4 regions of the Thiolapillus sp. genome follow, and region 3 is predicted to be linked to each of the others. Evidence: predicted binding sites of a transcription regulator. Region 3 holds the regulator's gene; each other region holds the start of a gene.
The links. Region 3 encodes sigma-54, which starts transcription at its own class of promoters, with help from an activator protein. Its sites were predicted from a motif close to TGGCANGNTNCNTGCTT; they were not measured.

Region 1: the regulator sigma-54 is predicted to act here: its motif matches at 2,787-2,803, upstream of ACOCD2_RS01750 (hydrogenase small subunit).
Region 2: the regulator sigma-54 is predicted to act here: its motif matches at 3,253-3,269, upstream of ACOCD2_RS08985 (TorF family putative porin).
Region 4: the regulator sigma-54 is predicted to act here: its motif matches at 2,510-2,526, upstream of glnA (glutamate--ammonia ligase).

The regions. Positions count from the first base shown of each region.
Region 1 is NZ_JBHNMF010000013.1:1,048-5,567, forward strand. It holds gene ACOCD2_RS01745 (nickel-dependent hydrogenase large subunit) at 1-1,655, opposite strand, end outside; gene ACOCD2_RS01750 (hydrogenase small subunit) at 1,655-2,740, opposite strand; gene ACOCD2_RS01755 (HyaD/HybD family hydrogenase maturation endopeptidase) at 3,019-3,768, shown strand; gene ACOCD2_RS01760 (HypC/HybG/HupF family hydrogenase formation chaperone) at 3,768-4,199, shown strand; gene ACOCD2_RS01765 (hydrogenase) at 4,227-4,520, shown strand, end outside.
Region 2 is NZ_JBHNMF010000136.1:386-4,905, reverse strand. It holds gene argH (argininosuccinate lyase) at 1-104, shown strand, start outside; gene ACOCD2_RS09005 (hypothetical protein) at 101-511, shown strand; gene ACOCD2_RS09000 (hypothetical protein) at 680-823, shown strand; gene ACOCD2_RS08995 (ammonium transporter) at 844-2,130, opposite strand; gene glnK (P-II family nitrogen regulator) at 2,145-2,483, opposite strand; gene ACOCD2_RS08985 (TorF family putative porin) at 2,499-3,200, opposite strand; gene ACOCD2_RS08980 (accessory factor UbiK family protein) at 3,477-3,728, shown strand; gene ACOCD2_RS08975 (YifB family Mg chelatase-like AAA ATPase) at 3,899-4,520, shown strand, end outside.
Region 3 is NZ_JBHNMF010000073.1:3,550-8,069, reverse strand. It holds gene lptA (lipopolysaccharide transport periplasmic protein LptA) at 1-429, shown strand, start outside; gene lptB (LPS export ABC transporter ATP-binding protein) at 433-1,161, shown strand; gene ACOCD2_RS06190 (RNA polymerase factor sigma-54) at 1,357-2,811, shown strand; gene hpf (ribosome hibernation-promoting factor, HPF/YfiA family) at 2,826-3,158, shown strand; gene ACOCD2_RS06180 (PTS sugar transporter subunit IIA) at 3,253-3,732, shown strand; gene hprK (HPr(Ser) kinase/phosphatase) at 3,710-4,520, shown strand, end outside.
Region 4 is NZ_JBHNMF010000239.1:163-4,682, reverse strand. It holds gene ACOCD2_RS12200 (tRNA (5-methylaminomethyl-2-thiouridylate)-methyltransferase) at 1-962, shown strand, start outside; gene ACOCD2_RS12195 (sulfurtransferase TusA family protein) at 959-1,195, shown strand; gene ACOCD2_RS12190 (cation diffusion facilitator family transporter) at 1,192-2,358, shown strand; gene glnA (glutamate--ammonia ligase) at 2,619-4,028, shown strand; gene ACOCD2_RS12180 (hypothetical protein) at 4,095-4,436, shown strand.

The DNA.
Region 1 (4,520 bases), on a different contig from region 3:
ATTGATGCCTCAAAGGCGCCAATATTGCCGGCCTCATCGCGCGGTGAACCATTCCAGGTAGTGGGCACCACACACTGGTAGTTTTCTATCTTGGTGTCCTTGATGCGTATCCAGTGCGCCAGAGCGCCGCGTGGCGCTTCAGTAAAGCCAACGCCTTTGGCTTCCGATGGCCACTCTTTCGGATCCCACATCTCACCACTGTGAGTCGTGCTGTCACCGTTTTTGATATTGGTCATCAGCTTGTCGAAGAAGTACAGCTGCTGATCCGCCGCCCACTGCGCCTCCAGGGCGCGCGCCGCTGTTCGTCCTAAAGTAGAGAAAATCGCTTCCAGCGGCACATCCAGATTAGTCAGCACCATCTTGATCTGCTCGGTAAAGTACTCGTGCCCCTGAGCATAACCGACGATATAACGCGCCAGCGGCCCCACTTCCATGGCATGTCCACGCCAGCGCGGAGCCTTGATCCAGGAGTAGCTGGCCGATTCATCCAGTTGCTCGATATTATGGCTGGTGCCTTTGGCGCTGCTAACATCAAAATCGGGCTCGGTTATGCCATCCCACGGATGCAGCCCCTTAACGCCATCCGGGTACTTGTACCAGGAGTGCGGCACAAATTCCTGAATCTGTTCGGGATCACGGTGATCGACTTCGTGCACCGTGCTCAGATCACCATTGATGATCGCCCCACGCGGCATCATCAGATTCTCTGCTGAGTAATCATTGGCACGATCAGGTATATCACCGTAAGCCAACACATTCTGACTGGACAAGCCGCCGCCATATAACCAACCCTTGTAGAACTGGCCGATGGCGAGGATATCCGGTATATAAACGTTGTCAACGAAGGTCTTGGTGTCCTTGATAATCTGGTGCACCTGATTCAGCGACGCCATGTTGAGCGCTCCAACGGCGCCAGTATCATCCATGTTTATCGGACAGGGTACACCGCCGACTGTCCAGTTCGGGTGCGTGTCCTTGCCACCGAAGATGGTGCGGGTTTTCATGATTTCTTTCTGGAAATCCAGTGCTTCCAGATAATGCGTCACCGCCATCAAGTCGGCTTCCGGCGGTAGCAGATAGGCAGGATTGGTCCAGTAGCCATTCTTGAACGGACCCAACTGGCCGGATTCAACGAATTTTTTCAATCGGTTCTGAACATCACGAAAATAACCGGGAGATGAATTCGGATGGTGTGGCGACACTTGCTGTTGCAATGCCGACGTCGCCTTGGGATCAGCCTTAAGCGCATTAACAGGATTGACCCAGTCAAGTGCGTGCAGGTGATAGAAATGCACCAAGTGATCATGTATCTGCAGAGACAGCTGCATGATATTCCGTATGCTGTTGGCGTTCTCGGGAATATTGATACCCAACGCATCTTCCACGGAACGTACTGATGTCAGTGCGTGAGTGCCCGTGCAGACGCCACAAATACGCTGTACAAAGGCCCACGCATCACGTGGGTCGCGCCCCTTGAGAATGACTTCCAGACCACGCCAGATGGTGCCGCTGGAAACCGCATTGGTAATGATATTGTCGGAATTGATATTGACTTCGGCGCGCATGTGACCTTCAATGCGCGTCACCGGATCGACAACTACGCGCTGCCCGGAATTATCCAGTGTGTAACCGTTGGGTGTTTGTATAACGCTCATTATTCCTGATCCCCTTTCTGTTGTGTTCTTTTAATTGCGGAAACCGCTGCATGCACGGCAACAGCACCGCCAACGATACCGGCTGCGGTCATGCCGACATCATCCGCATTGGATTCAACGCCGAACTGATGAATACCACTGAGGCGGTTATAAAAGCCGCCCTTGTCCCAGAAACCGTCTTCGGAACAACCAATGCAGGGATGGCCAGCCTGGATCGGGAAGGACAGGCCACCGTTCCAGCGTATGGTGGAACAGGCGTTATAGGTGGTCGGCCCCTTGCAGCCCATCTTGTACAGACAGTAGCCCTTGCGCGCGCCATCATCATCCCATTTTTCAACGAACTGACCTGCGTCAAAGTGCGGCCGGCGGTAGCACTTGTCATGGATGCGCTGGCTGTAAAACATCTTCGGGCGACCCTGTCGGTCCAGGGATGGCAAGCGCTCGAAGGTAAGAATGTAGGTAATCACTGCGGTCATTACCTCGGCAATCGGCGGGCAACCAGGCACCTTGATAATCGGCGCATTTCCGATGCCCGGCACCTTGTGAATCGGGGTAGCGCCAGTCGGGTTGGGTGCAGCCGCCTGTACACAGCCCCAGGAAGCACAGGAGCCCCATGAAATTATCGCCTTGGCGTGTTTGGCGGCATGACGCAACTGCTCAGTGTACGGCTTGCCGGCAATGATGCAGGACATGCCGCCGGTCTTGCCTTCATCCAGACCGGGGTTACCCTCACAGGCAAGAATAAAGTTGCCATCGTATTTTTCGATAGTCTCTTCGACAATCGCCTCAGCCTGATGACCAGCAGCCGCCATAATCGTGTCATCATAATCAAGGGAGATCATGGACAAAATTACGTCCTTGGCCAATGGATGCGCTGAACGGATAAATGACTCTGAACAACAGGTGCACTCCAGGCCGTGCAGCCACAGCACAGGAATACGCGGCTTGGTCTCCATGGCCTCGGCGATTTTGGCTGCATAAGCTGGACTCAAGCCCATAGCAGCTGCGGTCAGGCTGCAGAACTTGAGAAAGCTACGACGGGTAATGCCCTGGCGGCGCATCACGTCATAAAAAGTTTCAGTCATGGTTTTTCTCCCCTGGGTGGTAACCGGTATCGATTGCATGATGCTTAAGCATATTTAATGCCACCTTTGCAATTTTTATTGAAAACAGAGACATACAATATAAACCCCGCCTATCTAGCAATAACATCGGTACAACCGGATATCACATTGCGAGCTAAAGTGGTTACCTGCTTTACAACTGGAAATAGTTCAACCCCCAAAATGTCGAATATTTTGTTTACATTATTAAATAAATATGTAATATAAGTTAACAGTTTATCGCCGAAGCGACTCGCCTTATGAAAAATCAAACACTTATACTCGGCATAGGAAATATCCTCTGGGCGGATGAAGGATTCGGCGTGCGCGCCGTCGAACAACTGAACCAAGACTACTGGTTCCCTGACAATGTCACACTGATGGATGGTGGCACCCAGGGCATTTACCTGGTGCACCATGTGCAGCAATGCAACATTCTTGTTGTTTTCGACGCAATCGACTACGGCCTACCACCGGGCTCAATCAAATTAATCGAGGGTGACGCAGTACCCAAATTCATGGGCGCAAAGAAAATGAGCCTGCACCAGACTGGCTTCCAGGAAGTGCTGGCCATGGCTGAAATGCTTGGAAAATATCCTGATCACCTGCTATTAGTCGGTGTCCAGCCAGTACAGTTGGAAGATTTCGGCGGCAGCCTGCGTGACAAAACCCGACAGCAGATCAAACCTGCAATAGAAGCAGCATTGCAGTGGCTGCAACAGTTTGATGTCCATGCCCATCGCAGGGAAGAACCCCTGCCGCCCGAACAAACACTGGCTGGTTATGAAGTCAGCATGCAAACCTACGAAGCTGGCAGACCGCCGCCGGAAGCTGCCTGTCGTATAGGCGACGATCGCATTCTCAAGTCACCCGGTTTTCATGTCGAGTACAGGCCCCATCCACTGCAAGGTGAAGCTACGCTCAGCTGCGATGTCGACCACCGCGGCAAATACCCGGAACCAGAGCTGAACATCGCGCCTGCAGACAGCACTGTTCAGGGCAGCAAGTAATGTGCATTGGCATCCCCATGCAGATCAAAGAGGTCGGCTTCGGCCATGCTGTTTGTGAAGGCATGGGCATGCGTCGCGAGGTTGACACCCTGCTGATCGGTGAACAGCCAGTCGGATCCTGGGTGCTGGTCTTTCTGAACAGCGCCCGCGAGGTGCTTAGCCCCGAGGATGCGGCAAAGATCAGTAGTGCTATTAGGGCGGTGAACATGGTCATGGAAAACGGCGACTCTGTGTCCAGCGGCGCGCTCGACAATACCAGTATTGAAGCACTGTTTGCCGATCTGATCGACCGTGAACCCCCTAAACCAGACTCCCTGCTGGCGCTGGAAGCTGAACGTGAAGCCAGACTGCAAACAGAGGCTGGCGCAACAGGTGACAGCCATCAAACCACAACCAAGATGGCAGCAAAGAGTCTGTCCGGCGAGATCTGAACCAGAACCATGAGGAATACGAATACCATGTCTATAACACCGCCCACATCACCCGCCGCTATGGCGCTGATCGAAAACATGATCAAACAATACGGCTACCCGGTGCTGACCGAGGACAACCACGACGATTTCGTCAGCGCACAGGAGGAATGTGTGCTGTTCTTTACCGAAAACCCGGCGCGTTTTCCCGAAAGCAACGATGTCGCCATGATTCTGCCGGAGCTGGCCAAGGAATACGGCGAGCGTTTTAGCGCAGCCGTCATCGACCAGAGCGCACAGCGTCCGCTACAGGGCAGGTACGGTTTCAACGAATGGCCTACC
Region 2 (4,520 bases), on a different contig from region 3:
ATCTCACCCTGGAAGGCTCCGTGGCCGCCCGCAATCACACCGGCGGCACGGCACCGGAACAGGTGCGCAAGGCCATTGCCCGGGCCAAGGGCGCCCTGGCATGAGCAACAGCGTCCGGGTCAGCGTGACGTTTTCCTATCGCGGCAAACTGCTGCAGCCCGAAATCCGACTCGACCTGGACGAAGCATTGCAGCAGAACCTGGAACCGGAAAATATCTATGCCCTCCTCGCTACCCGCAACGGCATCGACTACTATTCCTACGAATACGAAATGCTTCAGGCCGAACCTTTGGTGTTCGGCCAGGCCCAAGGACTGGCCACTGGCTTCGTATCCGAGGGTCAGCTGGATTGGGCCGGGCTGGCAGCAGCCTGGAAGGAACGGCAACTGCTGGATGAACTCACCCATATCGCCAGAGAACATCTGGGCATCCGGGAACTCCAAGACCTCCCCGGACTCCAGGAAACCTTGTTGGCCGCATACGGGGCTGGAAAATCAGATACTGCATCCTGAGCCACGATACGGTTGTAGGTCGGGCTTCACCCGACAAGGGCTCGCCCCGCGGGGAAGTCGGGCTGAAGCCCGACCTACAAACTCCCGTACATAACCTGCAGGGGTGGAGGAAATGCTGTAAATGCCGGGAGCATTTCCAGTGTCCTGCGCCCGCGACATACGACCGCCATGGACGGCGGAAGTGCTGGCAATGCAGGAGCAGTTTTCGGTCCGTACATCCTGTACATGCGCCGCTCCGGCCATCCCTGGCCTCTCGCGGCATACACTCCATCCCTGGAGATAAAAAAGGCGCCCGAAGGCGCCTTTGCTTAGACAGTGTTGTTGTACCTCTATCAGATGCCGGAGCCCTGAGCGCCTGTGAACTCGGGATAGGCTTCCATCCCGCACTCAGCCAGGTCAACACCTTCGTACTCTTCTTCTTCGGATACGCGCAGACCCATAACGACCTTGATGATCATCCATACGACCAGGCTGGTAACGAATACCCATCCAAAGATAGTGCCGGCACCGATGAGCTGACCGGAGAAGCTGGAGTCACCATTGGTGACGGGCACCAGCATCAGCCCCAGGAAGCCACACACACCGTGAACGGAGATGGCGCCAACAGGATCGTCGATACGCATCTTGTCGAGACCCAGGATAGCAAACACAACCAGTGCGCCACCGGCAGCACCGAACAGGGTGGCCTGAAGCACGGTAGGCGTGGAAGGCTCGGCGGTAATGACCACCAGACCGGCCAGGGCGCCGTTCAGTGCCATGGTCAGGTCAGCCTTGCCGAACAGAATGCGGGCAACGATCAGTGCAACTACCACACCACCGGCTGCAGCCGCGTTGGTGTTTACGAAGACCATAGCCACGGAGTTGGCGCTGGCGATATCACCCAGTTTCAGCACGGAACCGCCGTTGAAGCCGAACCAGCCGAACCACAGGATGAAGGTACCCAGGGTCGCCAGTGGCAGGTTGGCACCGGGGATGGGACGAATCTCACCGTTGGGGCCGTACTTGCCTTTACGGGCGCCGAGGAGCAGAACACCAGCCAGGGCAGCAGCAGCGCCGGCCATGTGTACGATGCCGGAACCGGCAAAATCAGAGAAGCCCAGGTCGCCAAGGGTATACAAACCGAATACGGAGGAGCTACCCCAGGTCCAGGAACCTTCCATAGGATAGATGAAGCCAGTCATTACAACGGCGAAGATCAGGAAGGCCCACAGCTTCATGCGCTCGGCAACGGCGCCGGAAACAATGGACATGGCGGTCGCCACGAACACCACCTGGAAGAAGAAGTCGGAAGCAGTGGAGTAAACTGAACCACCGCCAAAGCCATCTTCACGTCCAGCCATGCTCTTGAGCGCATCGACAACCAGAGTCTCACCACCGGCGAGGCCACTCAGCAGGTACTCACCGCCGTACATAATCGCGTAACCGGACACCATATACATGATGCAGGAAACGGCGAACAGGGCAATGTTCTTGGTGAGGATCTCAACCGTGTTCTTGGAACGGACCAGGCCCGCTTCCAGCATGGAGAAGCCAGCGGCCATCCACATGACCAAGGCACCCATTACCAGGAAGTAAAAGGTGTCCATGGCATACTGAAGTTCAAAAATATTGTTTTCCATCAGAGCACTCCCCCTTACAGTGCTTCCGTGCCGGTCTCGCCGGTACGGATACGAATGGTTTGTTCGACTTCGCTGACGAAGATCTTGCCGTCACCGATCTTGCCTGTACGCGCCGCGTTGGTGATAGCCTCGATGACCGCATCCACCTGATCCGCGCTCACGGCAGCTTCCAGCTTGATCTTGGGCAGGAAGTCCACAACATATTCTGCGCCACGATAAAGTTCGGTATGGCCCTTCTGACGGCCAAAACCCTTCACTTCTGTAACGGTGATGCCCGCTACGCCGATCTCGGACAGTGCTTCACGCACGTCGTCCAGCTTGAACGGCTTGATAATTGCTGTTACCAGTTTCATCTCGTTACCCCTGAATTAAAAAGTTTTGCCCCAGGAAACCAGGAATTTCACATCATCGCTGCCAGACTCTTCATCAGCCTTGGAAACCGTCATGGTGAAATCACCCCAGTCGCCGGCACTCTTGGTGACATCCAGCTGGATATGCCCGTAATCCGGGTCGCCGTAGACATCGTCCCATTTGCTCTTGCTGGTATCGAAATCGTAGTAGCCGTAAGTGCCACCAACGCTCCAGGTCTCAGCCACGTCGAAGCTGGCAGAGATGTGGTAATAGATATCTCCATTGGAGAAAGGACCGTCGCTGTCAGCCTGGCCGTTGACAGTGTAGGCGATGCCGGCTTCCAGGAACTTCCAGGAACCGGTGGCGCTGATCTCGGTAAAATCGGAATCATCAAAACTGGAAGTCGGGTAGTAGTAGTAGATCAGTCCCAGGTCGTAGCCAAAGTCGCCGATCTCATTGGCGAAGCCACCGTAGAAGTCAACCTCGGCACCGGAACCATTGCCCCAGTCGATGTTGGAAGCCCAGGTACCCAGGTAGAAGCCACTGTCGTGGGCCCAGTCGATGCCACCGGAAATGGCAGCAGCATCACCTGTCTGGCTGACACCACGCCACAGGTAGTTGGAAGTAGCGCCGATATTGGCAGTCAGCTCGGCTTGTGCCATGGAAGTTGCACCCAGCAGAATGGCTCCGCAGGCGATGGCGAGTTTTTTGTTCATCATTGCAAATACTCCTGATTGTTTCGTCGGAATTGAAAGTGTTTGGCCTAGCATGAAGCACATACCATGCCAGCATTGATAATTTCTTTTATTACATGAAGTTACAGAAGACGGGTCATTTCCTCAGGCAGTACTCACCAAACAGCCGCACCAATTTGGCGCAACTGCTGAACAGCCCGCCCAGCTTGGTGCATGCCTTGCACTGCATTTACAGGCTGGACAAACGCTTCGGCTGTGGTTTAGGCTGAACACCCGTCTCCATACCGGACAGCAGAAGTCATGATTGACCCCAAGATCCTCGACGACATTTCCAGCAGAGTCAGCAACAGTCTGCCCCAGGGATTGCAGGCTCTTCAGAGCGATCTGCAGCACAACCTGCGAACCGGACTGGAGTCCGCACTGAGCAAACTCAACCTGGTCACGCGGGAAGAGTTCGATGTGCAACAGGCCGTGCTCATGCGTACCCGGACGAAAGTCGAAGCACTGGAAAAACAGGTCGCGGAACTGGAGAAAATACTGGAGAATCGATGAATGTACCCCCTCTCCCCTGGGGGAGACGACTGCACGGATGCAGGAGGTAGAGCAACGCATGGAGCAGTTACCGAGGGTCAGGGTGGCCTTTCACCCCCTCCCCAACCCTCCCCTGCAAGCGAGGGAGGGGTATTTGAGAGTTCATCCAAACTAACTGACCAAGGAAGGTTATGTCACTCGCAACCACCTACTGCCGCGCCAGCGTCGGCATTGAAGCTCCTCTCGTTACCGTAGAAGTGCACCTCGCCAACGGCCTGCCTGCCTTTGCCATCGTGGGCCTGCCGGAAAAGGCGGTGCAGGAAAGCCGCGACCGGGTGCGCAGCGCCCTGATCAACTCGGGCTACGAATTCCCGGCGAGGCGCATCACCGTCAACCTCGCTCCGGCGGATCTTCCCAAGGAAGGCGGCTGCTTCGACCTGCCCATCGCCATCGGCATCCTTGCCGCTTCCGGGCAGATTCCTGCCGAAGCACTGGAGAGCTGTGAATTCACCGGCGAACTGAACCTGTCCGGCGATGTGCGCCCCGTCACCGGCATACTGCCCGCCACGCTGGCCGCGCGGGAAAGCAGTCATCGCCTGTTTATCCCACGAGCCAATCTGGAAGAAGCCAGCCTGGCGGAAGGTATCGATCTGCATCCGGTGGAACATCTTCTGCAGTTGAGCAATCATCTGTGTGGACGCTCCCTGATCTCCCCGGAGCATATCCACGCGCCAGAGAACGGGCTTGCGGAAACCCTGCCCGATCTGAGCGAGGTACGCGGTCAGGCCCAGGCCAAGCGCGCCCTGACCATCG
Region 3 (4,520 bases):
GACAAGGACGCGCCGGTGGAAATCGAGGCAGACAGTGCCGATATCGACCAGAAGACTGCAACAACCACCTATCGCGGCAAAGTGAAGATCAGGCAGGGATCCATGCAACTGCAGGCTGACAAAGTGGTGATCACTTTCAGGAACAGGAAACCCGGCAAGCTCACCGCTACCGGCAAACCGGCTTCCTTCAAACAGCGGCCGGAAAAGAACAAGCCCTGGGTCACCGGCCAGGGCAGGCGCATCGTGTATGACATCAACAGCGAAGAACTGACCCTGACTGGCGATGCCGTACTCACCCAGAACAATGACAGCTTCCGCAGCGACCGCATCGTCTATGACCGCGTCAAGGCGCGCCTCAAGGCCGGCGCGGCGGCAAAAGGCTCGGAGCGGGTCAAGGTCATCATTCATCCAGCGGGAGATGCTGAATAAGCCATGAGCTTTCTCAGCGCCGAAGGGCTGGTCAAGAAATACCAGGGCAAGGCCGTGGTGGACGGCGTCAGCCTGCATGTGGATGAAGGCGAGGTCGTCGGGCTGCTCGGACCCAACGGCGCGGGCAAGACCACCTGTTTCTACATGATCATGGGCCTGATTCCCGTGGATGCCGGCAGCATCGGCCTGGGAGGAAGGGATCTGACCTCCAGTCCCATGCATGTGCGCGCCCGACACGGCCTGGGCTATCTCGCCCAGGAACCGTCCATTTTGCGCCGCCTGAACGTCGAGGAAAACATTCTCGCCGTGCTGGAAATCGGCCTCAAAAAGATGCAGAAAAGGGAACGTCAGGAACGCTGCGACGAACTGCTGGCCGAATTCGGCATTTCCCACCTGCGCCGCAATCTGGCGATCAGCCTCTCCGGCGGCGAGCGCCGGCGCCTGGAAATCGCCCGCTGCCTGGCTACCAGCCCCAGCATCATCCTGCTGGATGAGCCTTTTGCCGGCGTGGACCCCATTTCAGTAGCTGACATACAGCAAATCGTTGAAAACCTGGCAAAAACAGGCATCGCCATATTGATAACGGACCACAATGTGCGCGAAACCCTGGGCATCTGCCAGCGCGCCTACATCGTATCCGAAGGCGCTGTACTGGCACAGGGCACACCGGAGGAAATACTTTCCCATGACGAAGTCCGCAGCACCTATCTGGGCGAAAACTTCCGCCTCTGACACAGGCAACGCCCTCTTGCGCTCCAAATACCCCTGGATAAACAAGGCAATATCGTGAATATTTCCCAAAATGAGGCGTTTAACAGAGGAATATCGGCTAAACCTGACCTGTATCAAGCATTGTCATTTCGGTAAACGGGCCAGCTTGCGCTAAACTATGGATAAACGAGAAAACAAAGGACTCCTCAACCACTAATGAAAGCTTCCATTCAGCTCCGCCTGGGTCAGAACCTCACCATGACCCCGCAGCTGCAGCAGGCGATAAAGCTGCTGCAACTTTCGACACTGGAGCTCAAACAGGAGATTCAGGAGGCGCTGGAGTCCAACCTCATGCTGGAGGTGGAAGAGGAGCGAAGCGAAGAACCCGCCGCCTCTGATGAAAAGCTGCCCGAAACAGCGGCAGAAACAGGCTCCGAAGAACTGGAAGTCCAGAGCAGCACAGAGACCATCCCGGAAGAACTCCCGGTGGACGCCAACTGGGAAGACCAGTACGACATCCCCGTCACCCGCAGCCAGAACAGCGGCAGCGAAGAACAGACCGATTACCTCGCCCGGGAAAGCCACACCGAAACACTGCAGGACTACCTGCACTGGCAGCTCAACCTCACCCCCTTCAGCGAGGAAGACCGCGCCATCGCCACAGCCATTATCGACGGTATTTCCCCGGACGGTTATCTGCATGCGCCGCTGGAGGAGATCATCGCCGATATGGAGGATGAGGAAGTGGGCATGGAAGAGGTGCTCACGGTGCTGCACCGCATCCAGCATTTCGATCCCCCCGGCGTTGCCGCACGCGATCCCCAGGAGTGCCTGCTGCTGCAGCTGGAACAGCTCCCTGCCGACGACCCCATCAAGCGCAAGGCGGAAAAGCTGTTGCGCGACCATTTCGACCTGCTCACCAGCGGCAACGAGCCCCGTATCCGCAAGCTGCTGCGGCCGAACGCCGAGCAGGTGCAGGCCGTGTTCGGTCTGATCCGCTCCCTCAATCCGCACCCGGGATCCAGCATTTCCCCGGCCAACACCCGCTACGTGGAACCGGATGTTTTCGTCGAAAAGAAGAACGGCCGCTGGCTGGTTTCCCTGAATCCCCAGGCCATGCCCCGGCTGCGGGTCAATCCTGAATATGCCGCTCTGGTGAAACGTGCCGACAACAGCACCGACAACACCACACTGAAAGACCACCTGCAGGAAGCCCGCTGGTTTCTCAAGAGCCTGCAGGGACGCAACCAGACCCTGCTGAAGGTCGCCACCCGCATCGTGGAAGTGCAGCAGGCATTCTTCGACCAGGGTGAAGAAGCGATGAAACCCCTCATCCTCAAGGATGTCGCCGAAGCGGTGGAAATGCACGAGTCCACCATCTCACGCATCACAACAGGCAAATACATGCACACGCCCAAAGGCGTGCTGGAATTCAAATACTTCTTTTCCAGCCATGTCAGCACCGACAGTGGAGATCAGGCCTCTGCAACCGCCATCCGTGCCTGCATCCGCAAGATCATTCTCGCAGAAAACCCCAAGAAACCCTTGTCTGACAACAAGATCGCCACCATGTTGTCAGAAGACGGTTTCAAGGTCGCGCGACGCACCGTCGCCAAGTACAGAGAAGCAATGGCAATCCCGCCATCCAATGAACGTAAACGTCTCGTTTAATTAAGGAGAACATTATGCAACTGAGCGTAACCGGTCATCATGTAGAACTCACCGACGCCCTGCGCAGTTATGCAGAAGAGAAAATCAAGCGCATCGAACGCCATTTTGATCATGTCACCAACGTACACGTTATCCTGAGTGTGGAAAAACACATGCAAAAGGCAGAAGCCACCGTGCATGTCAGCGGTGCCGACGTATTCGCCGAGGCCAGTGAAGAGGATATGTATGCGGCCATCGACGGCTTGGTGGACAAACTTGACCGGCAGATTCTCAAACACAAGGAAAAAATCCAGAAACGGGCTCGCGGCAACGGCGCAAAAGTCGTCATGGCCGAAATGCCGGAATAATCCGGAGATTGCAGCAACTACAGGCTGCAGCCCTTCAACAGGCCGGAACCTCCCGAACAACCGTTAGGGAGGTTCCCACAACTCATCAGACATCATGTTACCTGAAGATTTACTGCAGCTGGATCAGATCAGCCTGTCCAACAATGCCGCAAGCAAGAAACGGGCGCTGGAAGTGATCGCTGAGCTACTGGCAGCGGGCACCAACGCGCCACCGGCAGAGGCCATCTACGAAAAGCTGCTGGACCGTGAACGCCTGGGCAGCACCGGCATGAACCACGGTATCGCCCTGCCCCATGCCCGCATCAAGGGCATACACAAACCTACCGGAGCCTTTCTGCAACTGAACGAAGGCATCGACTTCGATTCCATGGACGGCAAACCCGTGGATCTGGTTTTCGGTCTGCTGGTGCCGGAACAGGCGACAGAAGCCCACCTGGAACTGCTGGCCGAGCTTGCCAAGTTGTTCAACAAGCCCGAGCTCTGCGCCCAGGTCAGGCAGGCCACGAACGCCGAACAGGTGTTGCGCCTGCTCAATCCACCGCCACTGCCTGATGCAGCATCAGATCACAGTTAAGGATCTGCTCGATGCCCTGCAGGTGCGCCTGCGCCTGCGCCTGCTGGCAGGCAAGAAAGGGCTGGGAAACATTATTTTCGACGCCGATCTGGAAAAATCGGACCCCATCATCGCCGGCCCACTGAACTACATTCATCCCAGTCCGGTGCAGATCATCGGCCCCAAGGAAAAAAAATATCTCACCGGCCTGAACACCGAAGACCAGAAAGCCGCGCTGCAGAGACTGTTCGCCGCCGAGCCCGCCGCCATCATCCTGAGCAACCGGCTGAAATCTCTCAAGACACTGGACACACTGTCGGACAAGCACTGCGTTCCCCTGCTGGCTTCTTCGCTCAAGGACGCCCAGGTGCTGGACAACCTGCAGTATTACGCGGCCCGTTTCTTCGCCCGAAAGACCAATCTTCACGGCGTCTTCCTTGAGGTGCTGGGCATGGGTGTGCTGCTCACCGGCCATTCCGCTGTGGGCAAGAGCGAACTGGCCCTGGAACTGATCATCCGCGGTCATCGCCTCATCGCCGACGATGTCACCGAATTCCGCCGCATCGCTCCTGATATCGTCAGCGGCAGCTGCCCGCCTCTGTTACGTGAATTTCTCGAGGTACGCGGCCTTGGCATCCTCAACATACCCGCCATGTTCGGCGACAGCGCCACCAAGCGCAGCAAATACCTGCACCTCATCGTGCACCTGAGACGCATGAAGCTGCAGGAGATCGCCGACATGGAACGCCTGCGCGGCGCCGGCCGTTACCGCAACGTGCTGGGCGTGGACATACCCGAGATCACCGTAC
Region 4 (4,520 bases), on a different contig from region 3:
GCATCCATGTGGAAGGCATCAATTTCTTCACCGGCTTCTGCGTGGAGGGACATACCCACGCCATCCGCAAGAAGGACCAGAAAAAACCCAAGCGTAACAACGCCCTGTGGTCTGCCGAACAACTCGGCATCAAGCTGCACATCATCGACATCGTGGAAGAATACAAGGACATCGTGTTCAACCCGAAATACGGTTATGGCGCCAATCTCAATCCCTGTCTGGACTGCAAGATCTTCATGGTGAAGAAGGCGAAGGAGTGGATGGAAGCCCATGATTTCGACTTCATCATCACCGGCGAGGTGGTGGGCCAGCGCCCGAAATCCCAGCGCAAGGACACCATGCCCGTGGTGCAGAAGGATTCCGGCATCGAAGACCGCCTGCTGCGCCCCCTGTGCGCGAAGAACCTGCCCCCCACCCTGCCCGAGCGCGAAGGCTGGGTGAACAGGGAAAAGCTGTACGACTTTTCCGGACGCAGCCGCAAGCCACAAATGGCCCTGGCGAAAGAATTCGGCTTCGAGGACTACGCCCAGCCCGCCGGCGGCTGCTGCTTCCTTACAGATGAGCAGTATTCCGTCAAGCTCCAGGATCTGTGGAAATCACGGGGCAGCAAGCAATACGAAATGGACGACATCATGCTCCTCAAGGTGGGCCGTCATATCCGCCCCGAACCCGGCTACAAGCTCATCATTTCCCGGGAGGAAGGCGAAGGCAAGTTCCTGCAGGGCTACCGCAACCAGTATCCCAGCCTCAAAACCACCAGCCATCCCGGCCCCCTGTGCCTCATCGACGGGGATTTTGCCGACGAGCAGATCGAAGAAGCCGCGCGTATCGTGGCCCGTTACAGCCAGGGCAAGAATGATCCGGAAGTCGAACTGGAATACCGCGACACGGAAGGCAACACCCGCCAGGTGAAGGTAGCGCCTCTGCCCCCCCATGAACTGAACAGGGAATGGGTGGTATGAACCGGGTACAGCTGGACTGCCGGCGCCTGCTCTGCCCCATGCCCGTCATCCGCGTACAGGACCACATCGCTGGCCTGCAACCCGGCGACGAAGTGGAAGCTATCTGCACCGATCCCGGCGTGATGCAGGATATTCCCGCCTGGTGCCGCATCATCGGGCATCTCGTGCTGGAACAGAAAGTAGAAGACGACGAATACATCCTGTTGATACGGGTCCAGGAAGAACGCTCATGACAGACATACCCCAGATCGGCTCACAGGAGCACCGCGACCTGCGCCGCTCTGAATCCGGCCGGGTTGCCGTGGTGGGCGCCGTGGTCAATGTCATCCTCAGCGTGGTCAAAGTGGTGGTGGGTGTCATCGGCAATTCCCAGGCGCTCATCGTGGATGGCATCCACTCCCTGTCCGATCTCATGACAGACATTCTGGTGCTGGTGGCCTCCCGCCATGCGTCCCACGGCCCGGATGAGAATCATCCTTACGGCCATGGCAGATTCGAGACCGCCGCGACTCTCGCCCTGGGCGCCTTTCTGGTGCTGGTGGCCGGCGGTATCATGTGGGATTCGGTGGAGCGCCTGATGCGGGGTGGCGATGCACAGTCCCCCGAGGCCATCGCGCTGTACGCCGCCCTGTTTTCCATCCTGGCCAACGAGGCCCTGTACTGGTACACCATCGTCGTGGCCCGCCGCATCAACTCGGAACTGCTGCGCGCCAATGCCTGGCATCACCGCTCGGATGCTGTTTCCTCCATTGTCGTACTCATCGGCGTGGGCGGCGCCATGCTGGGCCACGGCTGGCTGGATCTTGCCGCGGCACTCATTGTCGGGGCCATGGTGGCGAAGATCGGCTGGGATCTGGGCTGGAGCGCCATGCGCGAACTGGTGGATGAATCCCTGGAAGAGGACAAGGTCGACGAAATCCGCACCATCATCAGAAACATTCCCGGCGTGCGCTCCCTGCACATGCTGCGCACACGCCGCCAGGGCCACGAAGCCATGGCCGATGTGCATGTCCAGGTTGCACCCTGGATCTCGGTTTCAGAAGGCCATATGATCAGCATTGCCGTAGAAGAACAGATCAAGGATAATATCGAGGAGATCGCCGACGTTACCGTCCATATCGACCCGGAAGACGACGAGACCGCCCCCACCTGCAAAGGCCTTCCCCTGCGGGAACAGGCCCTGGAAACCCTGCAGGAAGCCTGGGGCGAGCTGGAATGCCTGGGACGCCAGAAACGCATCCTGCTCCACTATCTGGGAGGAAAGATCGACCTGGATATCTTCTTTCCCCTGCAGTGTTACGAAGGCGCCAGGCAGGCCAAAGAACTCCAGGAGCAAATGAACCGTCTGCTGAAAAACCATCCCGAGTTTGGCGAAGTCCGGTTGTATTTCGGCTGACGCACGCACAAGGCAGGTGCAGAAAACCCATGTTGCGCACGTTTTTGGTGCACCCCTCGCCGCAGCAGTGCAATCGGCTGCAAGGCTGTTGGCGACAAATTCCTTATATAGACCGATCAAGCTTTTTCCCTTGACCTGCCTGCCCCATGGGTGGCATGGTTCATGCACTAAAAATCAGGACTTTTGGATGACCATCACCCCAGACCCAGCGTCGGGGCATGGTTGTTTGTATTTTTTTATAACCAACACGGGAGGGACTCATGTCCGCAAAAGACGTCCTCAAGATGATCAAAGACAACGACGTGAAATTCGTCGATTTACGCTTTACCGATACCCGCGGCAAGGAACAGCATGTTTCCCTGCCCGTCAGCCAGATCGATGAAGACATGTTCACCGAAGGCAAGATGTTCGACGGCTCGTCCATCGCCGGCTGGAAAGGTATCAATGAATCGGACATGATCCTCATGCCGGACGCGGACACGGCGGTCATCGACCCCTTCGCCGATGAAACCATGGTCAACATCCGCTGTGACATCCTCGAGCCCTCCACAATGGAAGGTTACGAGCGTGATCCCCGCTCTGTCGCCAAGCGTGCGGAAGCCTATCTGAAATCCACCGGCATCGCTGACACTGCCTATTTCGGCCCCGAGCCCGAGTTCTTCATCCTCGACGACGTGCGCTGGGGCTCTGATATGTCCGGCTCTTTCTACAAGATCGATTCCGAAGAAGCCGAGTGGAACTCCGAGCGTGTTTATGAAGACGGCAACATCGGTCACCGTCCCGGTCTGAAAGGCGGCTACTTCCCCGTACCTCCTGTCGATTCCCTGCACGACCTGCGTGCCGCCATGTGCCTGGCACTGGAAGATATGGGTGTACCCGTAGAGGTGCATCACCACGAAGTGGCTACCGCCGGCCAGTGCGAAATCGGCACCATGTTCGATACCCTGGTGAAGCGCGCCGACCAGAACCAGATCATGAAGTACGTCATCCAGAACGTGGGCCACGCCTACGGCAAGACCGTTACCTTCATGCCCAAGCCTCTGGTAGGTGACAACGGCTCCGGCATGCACGTACACCAGTCCCTGGCCAAAGACGGCGAAAACATCTTCGCCGGCGACCAGTACGGCGGCCTGTCTGAAACTGCTCTGTACTACATCGGCGGCATCATCAAGCACGCCCGTGCCCTGAACGCCTTCACCAACGCCTCCACCAACAGCTACAAGCGCCTGGTACCCGGCTTCGAAGCACCGGTAATGCTGGCCTACTCTGCCCGCAACCGCTCCGCTTCCATCCGGATTCCCTGGGTACCCAGCCCCAAGGGTCGCCGCATCGAAGTACGCTTCCCTGATCCCACCGCCAACTCCTACCTGGCGTTTGCTGCCATGATGATGGCGGGCCTGGACGGCATCCAGAACAAGATCCATCCTGGCGACGCCATGGACAAGGATCTGTATGACCTGCCAGCAGAAGAAGCAGCAGCCATCCCCACGGTCTGCCACAGCCTGGATCAGGCGCTGGAGTCACTGGACGTGGATCGCGCATTCCTTACCGCTGGCGGCGTATTCACCGATGATCTCATCGATGCCTACATCGACCTGAAAATGGAAGAAGTCACGCGCCTGCGCATGACCACCCACCCGGTGGAATTCGACATGTACTACAGCCTGTAAGCTGTTGCTGTCATGCTGAGAAAAACGCTCCTTCGGGAGCGTTTTTTATTGGCGGGGAGAGAATGGATGATACTTTTGACGGATGCAGCCCAAGCCTGGGGCACCGGGGCATTTGAAAGCGTTCTGAAAGAAGAGCTGAAAAGCCTGGGACTCAATGGACTGCCCCTGCAACAGGGCCTGTCTTCCAGCAGCGTTGCCCTGGACGACAGGCTTCAGGTTGTGCTGCTGAGCGTCGGGGATGATGCCGGGCAGATTCTCGTCAGGGCCGGTCTGTTCTACACCGGCATCATCGCCGGTTGCAGTTGCGCCGACGATCCCGGCCCCGTTGAAGAGCAGAACGAATACTGCGAGATCTCGGTAACAATCGGGAAACACTCAGGAAAGGCATCTCTTACCTTGATCCGGTAGAAAACACTCCCGCTCTCTATTCCGCGCACTTTAGCTACCACGGCGCCCAACCGAAATGCGAACGTTTCATCTCCGTGAGTTGGG